Regions from separate parts of the Anaerosinus gibii genome, predicted to be linked through region 1. Evidence: a T-box and tRNA genes for the amino acid it is inferred to sense, from the RefSeq annotation. Region 1 holds a T-box; the other holds one or more tRNA genes.

Region 1 (3,714 bases):
CTTTACTGCAACCTGACATTGGTTTTTGGTAAATAATGTACAGGATAGGTGGGAGACTGAGAATATGGTACGCTAGTATCATAGGAGTCAATGTTGGGATACCACCCTTTATTTACTGAAAATCTAACTGAATGAATAACAAACATCAAGACAGTGTCAGGCGGGCAGTTTGACTGGGGCGGTCGCCTCCGAAAGAGTAACGGAGGCGCCCAAAGGTTCCCTCAGCGCGGCAAGAAATCGCGCGAAGAGTGTAAAGGCAGAAGGGAGCTTGACTGCGAGACGGACAGGTCGAGCAGGTACGAAAGTAGGGCTTAGTGATCCGGTGGTACCGAGTGGAAGGGCCATCGCTCAACGGATAAAAGCTACCCTGGGGATAACAGGCTAATCTCTCCCAAGAGTCCATATCGACGGGGAGGTTTGGCACCTCGATGTCGGCTCATCACATCCTGGGGCTGAAGTAGGTCCCAAGGGTTGGGCTGTTCGCCCATTAAAGTGGTACGTGAGCTGGGTTCAGAACGTCGTGAGACAGTTCGGTCCCTATCCATCGCGGGCGTAAGAAACTTGAAGGGAGCTGCTCCTAGTACGAGAGGACCGGAGTGGACGAACCAATGGTGTACCAATTATGCCGCCAGGCGTACAGTTGGGTAGCTACGTTCGGAAAGGATAAACGCTGAAAGCATCTAAGCGTGAAACCAGCCTTAAGATGAGGTTTCTCATAGAGTAATCTAGTAAGACCCCTTGAAGAAGACAAGGTAGATAGGCCAGATGTGTAAGTACAGTAATGTATTTAGCTGACTGGTACTAATAGGTCGAGGGCTTGACTTAAAGCAGAGAGCCAATATACCATGAGCGAAAGCGAATGAAGTAGATTGAGCGAATCGCTTTACTCCGAGCGTAAAGAAATGGAGCGAGTGAGTTTCATATCTAAGCGAAGCGGAGTAAAGCAAGAATAAAATGTAGTTAAGATTAATTTCAATTCTTCTGTATAGTTTTGAAGGAACATATCTAAAAAGAAAGTTCACTTCAAAAAGCACGGATGACTAGAAATGTGCAGATACAAGGCGCAGCGGAAAGAAGAGAGGAAGGCGTAATGAGAATTACGTTGACTGAACGGATTGAGCAGTAACGAAGTAGATGTGCGTTTATAGACAGACGGATCTGGTGTCGATAGCTATAGGGTACCACCTGTTCCCATACCGAACACAGTAGTTAAGCCTATACACGCCGAAAGTACTTGGATGGAAACGTCCTGGGAGGTTAGGTAGATGCCAGTTATATTCCTTGATAGCTCAGTTGGTAGAGCAATCGGCTGTTAACCGATCGGTCGTAGGTTCGAGTCCTACTCAAGGAGCCAAAATTTTGCCTAGCTTTTGCTAGGCTTTTTATTTTATTAATTTGACTTATTTATAAATTTTTGCTATGATATGAAGCAATATAGTTTTAATGCAATGATTAAGAGAAGTAAAATGAATTTGTTTTTCAGAGAGCTACGGGAAGGTGAAACGTAGTAAACGATTTATTTGAAGTACACTTATGAGCAAGAAATCGAAAGTTATTTTTATTGAGTAATGAGTAGATGGATTCGGTTGGCTCCGTTACAGGCTGCAAAGTCGTATTTGTAAAAATACTATTTGGGTGGTACCGCGGGTGTTATTTATCTCGTCCCTTTTTAGGGGCGAGTTTTTTATTTTATTAAGGGACTAGGGGTTGAATGAAGAAAATCTTAATTCCTAAATAAAATCTTATTTATAAAACTTTGGAGGGTTTATTGATGAATGTAATTAATGTAATTAATGTATTAAAAGAACGTGGCTTTATTGCACAAATGACGCATGAAGACGAGATCATTGAGCTATTTGATAAGGAAAAAGTTACGTTTTATATAGGTTTTGATCCAACAGCGGATAGTTTACATGTTGGTCATTTTCTTGGTATGATGGTTATGGCACATATGCAACGTGCGGGGCATAGACCTATTTGCTTAGTTGGTGGAGGGACAGGGACTATCGGAGATCCATCAGGAAAGTCTGATATGCGTAGAATGTTAACGGATGAAGTTATTCAACATAATTGTGATTGCTTTAAAAAACAAATGCAACGTTTTATTGATTTCTCTGACGATAAAGCATTCATTGTAAATAACGGAGACTGGTTAAGAAATTTGAATTATATTGAATTATTACGCAGTGTAGGAACGCATTTTACTGTCAATCGTATGTTGGCAGCAGAATGTTATAAACAGAGAATGGAAAAAGGTTTAACATTTTTAGAATTTAATTATATGATTATGCAAGCTTATGATTTTTGGGAATTAAATAATCGTTATAACTGTAAATTAGAAATGGGTGGAGATGATCAGTGGTCAAATATCATTGCCGGAGTTGAACTGATTAGACGTAAAGAAAGCAAACCTGCATTTGGTTTAACATTTACTTTACTTACGACAAGTGAAGGTAAAAAAATGGGAAAAACAGAAAGTGGAGCATTATGGTTAGATGCGGAAAAAACTTCTCCATATGAATTTTACCAATATTGGAGAAATGTGAATGACGCAGATGTAGAAAAATGTCTATCCTTATTGACATTTTTACCAATGGATGAAGTTAGACGACTGGGTGCATTAAAAGATCAAGAAATCAATGAAGCTAAAAAAGTTTTAGCTTTTGAGGTAACAAAATTAATTCATGGGGAAGAGGAAGCGCTTAAAGCCGAAGAAGCGGCAAAAGCTTTATTTTCTGGACAAGGAAATTTAGAGAATGCACCAACAATTGAGATCACTAAAGCAGATATAGGTGCAAAATTATTAGATGTTTTAACAAGAGCGTCAGTTTTTGCATCAAAAGGGGAAGGTCGTCGCTTGATTACGCAAGGGGGGCTATCCATAAATAATGAACGAGTAAATAGTATTGAATTAGAAATTGCGGAGAATATGTTTACCGATAATACGGCATTGATTAGAAAAGGAAAGAAAAATTACTTTAGATTAGTTATTGTTGAAAAATAAGAAATTTTGCGATTGATTCTATAGTATGGTAAAATATATCTTGCAATTTTATTAAAGGAGTGCGTATTTATTTATGTCAGGACATTCTAAATGGGCAAATATTAAACATAAAAAAGGTAAAATGGATGCTGTACGTGGGAAAATAACAACGAAAATAGCTCGCGAAATCACTGTTGCTGTTCGCATGGGAGGCAGCGATCCAACAGGGAATATGAAATTAAAACTTGCTTTAACAAAAGCAAAAGCGAACAATATCCCAAAAGAAAACATTCAAAGGGCAATCCAGAAGGGGTTAGGAGCTTTAGAAGGCAGCAACTATGAAGAAATGCTTTATGAAGGGTACGGCCCTGGTGGTAGCGCGGTTATGATCGAAGTCATGACAGATAATCGCAATCGTACAGCGGCTGATGTACGTCATATCTTTTCAAAAAATGGCGGTAATTTAGGCGAAACCGGATGCGTAGGGTGGATGTTTAAAAAGAAAAGTGTATTTGTTGTCGAGAAAGAAAACTTTGCAAATGAAGAAGAGTTGATGATGCTGGCTTTAGAGGCTGGTGCTGATGATTTTCAAGTCGAAGAAGATTCCTTTGAAATTACAAGTGAACCAGAAGTATTTGATGAGATTGAAAAAATGCTAGAAGAAAACAATATTGAATCTTCCGTAGCCGAAATTAGCATGGTCCCTGATACCACAGTAAAATTAGAAGGCA
Region 2 (3,714 bases), 380 kb from region 1:
TCACGAGCAGGGTTGATTGCATATCCAGTAGGACCACCTAAGCTTAAACCTAAAGCCCAGATTAACATACCAACTAAATAAGGGCCGAAACCTGCAGGTAATTGACCATTGTTTGCATTGAAGATTACCCAGATTAAGAACATAAGCATGAAAGTACCAATTGCTTCGCAAAGGAAGTTTGCACCATAGCTACGAATAGCAGGGCCAGTGGAGAATACACCTAATTTTGTAGCTTGATCTTCAGTAGCTTCCCAGTGTGGAAGATAAGCAGCCCAAGCAACAACAGCACCTAAGAAAGCACCAAATGTTTCAGCAACCATAGTTACAACAGCATGACCTGGTTGATAAACACCATTCATAGTTTTAGCAAGTGTAACAGCTGGGTTCAAGTCAGCTTGTGGAGCTCCTAATGAAACCGCAGTGAAAACACCTAACATACACGCAAATCCCCATCCAGCAGTGATTACAATCCATCCGCTGCCTTCACCTTTGTTACCTTTTAAGATAACGTTTGCAACTACGCCGCACCCCATACAAGTAAGTACTGCGGTACCAAAAATTTCGCCTAATAAATTTTCCATGAGAATAAGTCCCTCCATTACTTTGTTTTTTAAGATGAAAAAATAATGTCTGATAAATCCTCTTAACCAACAAGCATCGCTTGTTCTTTTTTCTTTTTTTCAATCACCCCTTTTAGTATGCATTAATATGATAAGATGGGATGTCGTACTTTTTAGTCCAACTACACCCATTCACATATCCGTAACTCCTACAGCTATTATATTAGCTATTTTTTAATAAATTCCTGCAACCTTTTTATATTTTTCTTACATTTTTGAAAAATATTTTCATTTTTTACTTACAGGAGAGAAAGGTTTGAATATCTCTAAAAATAAAAATATCTTAATATCTATTCACATTCCTTAAAATTAGCAAGAATATACAGTGAAAGACATTAAGATACATCTTCTTTATTAACTCAAACAACTCTCTGTCATCTCGCTGTTTATTTTCTTTAATTAATTTTATATTTGTATAATTAGATAAACTTTTTAAAAATCCTGCATGATTTTAATTTTTTTTATTTTTTTCTTACATCACTTCCAAAGCTCACGTTTACTTGTACTAACAGCATGAACTCCATTCTGAATAGCCAGCTCAATATCTTCCATCGTATGCATAAGCCCACCAGCTAAAATAGGTAAGTTTGTTTCTTTGACCAATTCCTCAATAATTGATTTTGGAACAGATGCTGGTAAAATTTCAACGGCATCAGGACGACAATTTCTTAATAAATTTATGCCTGACTTTAAAGCCTCAGAATCCATTACAAACAATCTTTGAATGACGATCATCCCTTCCTCGCGAGCAAATTTTACTAGCTGTGGCTTTGTTGTAATGGCTCCAGTAACACCTATGCGTGCGAGATACCTAATCCCTGACCGATCTTTACCTATTCCACCCAATAAATCTAAATGAACCAAAATACGTTTATTATGTTTTTTAGCTTCTTGAATGATAGACGGCAAAATAATAATATCTCCAAAAAGTAATATAATGCTAGATGATTTTATATTTAAAGCAAATTTAAAATCATCTACCGTCCTTACTGCAGGAACTATTGCTCCTTCCGAAAATAACTTATCACAGATGTTTTTTTGTTCCATAATCCCATATCAACTCTCTAATTTTTATTTTTTGTTATAAAGCCTCTAGGTGAATTATTTCGTCATTTTCAATAATTCTCCTTCTATATATTCTACAATATAAAAAATATTTTATATCTTGTATATTTATTATATTATTTTTTCTTTTTATATTGACATTTTTTTTTTGTCATAGTAGAATGTATATTGTCGTTAAGGCATGCTGGTGTAGCTCAATTGGTAGAGCAGCTGACTTGTAATCAGCAGGTTGGGGGTTCAAGTCCTCTCGCCAGCTCCATAAATAAGGATGGGTTCCCGAGTGGCTAAAGGGAGCAGACTGTAAATCTGCCGGCTCTGCCTTCGTTGGTTCGAATCCAACCCCATCCACCATTAATTTAATATCGCGGGGTGGAGCAGTTGGTAGCTCGTCGGGCTCATAACCCGAAGGTCGCAAGTTCGAGTCTTGCCCCCGCAACCAAAACAAAAGTTAGTGATCGCTGATGTAGCTCAGCCGGTAGAGCTTATCCTTGGTAAGGATAAGGTCACCCGTTCAATCCCGGTCATTAGCTCCATAAATACGGCGGCGTAGCTCAGTTGGCTAGAGCATGCGGTTCATACCCGCAGTGTCCGGAGTTCGAATCTCTGCGCCGCCACCATTTGAAATTAAAACTCGCGATTGCGAGTTTTTTTATTATAATGACCTTATAATAAAGCAGAGGAAAGATGATCAAGAATCAAATTCTTACATCTTTCCTCTGCTTTTTATCGTACAAAAAATTTTAATAAAAATGCTACACTCCATAATATCGCTACCTCCAACCCAACATATTGTAAGATTGATAAATGGTCCATATCAACCGATGGCAACCAACTAAAAAAAACAATTAAAAACAAAAAGTCATTTGCTTCAAGCTTCTTTATCACAACTCTGCTTCACAGCCTTATATAAAAAATAATAGGAATAAGGATAAAATTATTCCTCATTCCTATTATAACCATCTTTTCTAAATGAATCAATCATGCTTACCAAAAATTAAAGTATCAATTAAATCTATCAATTGTGCAATTTCTGGTTTTGAAATCTGACCATTTGCACCAATAGACTCACCTTTACGGCGCATTTCATCATTAATTAACGAAGAGAAAAATACCAAAGGTACTTCTTTTAAACGTTGATCTGCACGAACCAATGTCAATAAATGATGTCCGTCCATTTGCGGCATCTCAATGTCAGAAATAATCATTTTTACACTTTCCGACACTGGTTTATCTTCTCTAGAAATTCTACTTAACGCTTCCCATGCCAATTTACCATTACTATATTCATGTACATTACGATATCCAGCCTCATGTAATGTTCCAACTAAAAGATCACGTAACATTGGAGAATCTTCCGCTACAACAATCGGCTGTTTCGTTCTTTTTTCCTTAATATCATCATGAGTATCTTCAAAAGTAGTTAATTTTGCATTAATTTCAGGATTAATTTCAGCAATGATCTTTTCAAAGTCAAGCAAAAGAACAATTTTATCACTCATCTTAATTACACCAACAACCATAGATGTATCTCCAACATTAGGAGCAGGTTCCATCTCAGTCCATGAAATGCGATGTATCCTTGATACAGTATCGACTAAAAATCCCATATTATAATTATTAATTTCCGTAACAATTATATTTTTAGGCTCAATTTCTCCACCTTCATTTAAACAACGCGGTAAATTGACTAAAGGCATTACTCTGCCACGTAAAGTAAATAAACCATCTACAAATGGATGAACCTGTGGCATTTTAGTAACGGTAACCGAATCACGATTGATAACTTCACGAACTTTTGCTACGTTAATTCCATAACTAACTTTACCAATATTAAACTCTACAATTTCAAATTCATTTGTACCAGTTTCTAGTAAAATTCCTTTTTTATCAACAGTATTGTCACTCATCGAAATTCCTCCACTCTATATAACATTTAGTATCCCTTGCTTAAAATTAGAACTACATTTTTTTATCAAATTCGCTATCTGTGGAAAAAAATCCTGCCAAAAATTAAACATAAAATCTTATT

What was found. The T-box of region 1 lies ahead of tyrS (tyrosine--tRNA ligase). A T-box ahead of a tRNA ligase gene usually reads a tRNA of that ligase, here a tRNA-Tyr.
Region 2: it encodes a tRNA-Tyr, which carries the amino acid that the T-box ahead of tyrS (tyrosine--tRNA ligase) is inferred to sense. The anticodon was not compared.

What each region holds. Positions count from the first base shown of each region.
Region 1 is NZ_CP120678.1:1,170,684-1,174,397, forward strand. It holds rRNA gene P3F81_RS05560 (23S ribosomal RNA) at 1-825, shown strand, start outside; rRNA gene rrf (5S ribosomal RNA) at 1,158-1,274, shown strand; tRNA gene P3F81_RS05570 (tRNA-Asn) at 1,279-1,354, shown strand; T-box leader at 1,440-1,670, shown strand; gene tyrS (tyrosine--tRNA ligase) at 1,772-3,004, shown strand; gene P3F81_RS05580 (YebC/PmpR family DNA-binding transcriptional regulator) at 3,078-3,714, shown strand, end outside.
Region 2 is NZ_CP120678.1:791,519-795,232, reverse strand. It holds gene P3F81_RS03715 (MIP/aquaporin family protein) at 1-599, opposite strand, end outside; gene P3F81_RS03710 (glycerol-3-phosphate responsive antiterminator) at 1,098-1,667, opposite strand; tRNA gene P3F81_RS03705 (tRNA-Thr) at 1,869-1,944, shown strand; tRNA gene P3F81_RS03700 (tRNA-Tyr) at 1,952-2,036, shown strand; tRNA gene P3F81_RS03695 (tRNA-Met) at 2,049-2,124, shown strand; tRNA gene P3F81_RS03690 (tRNA-Thr) at 2,143-2,218, shown strand; tRNA gene P3F81_RS03685 (tRNA-Met) at 2,226-2,302, shown strand; gene P3F81_RS03680 (chemotaxis protein) at 2,660-3,592, opposite strand; gene P3F81_RS03675 (CvfB family protein) at 3,710-3,714, opposite strand, start outside.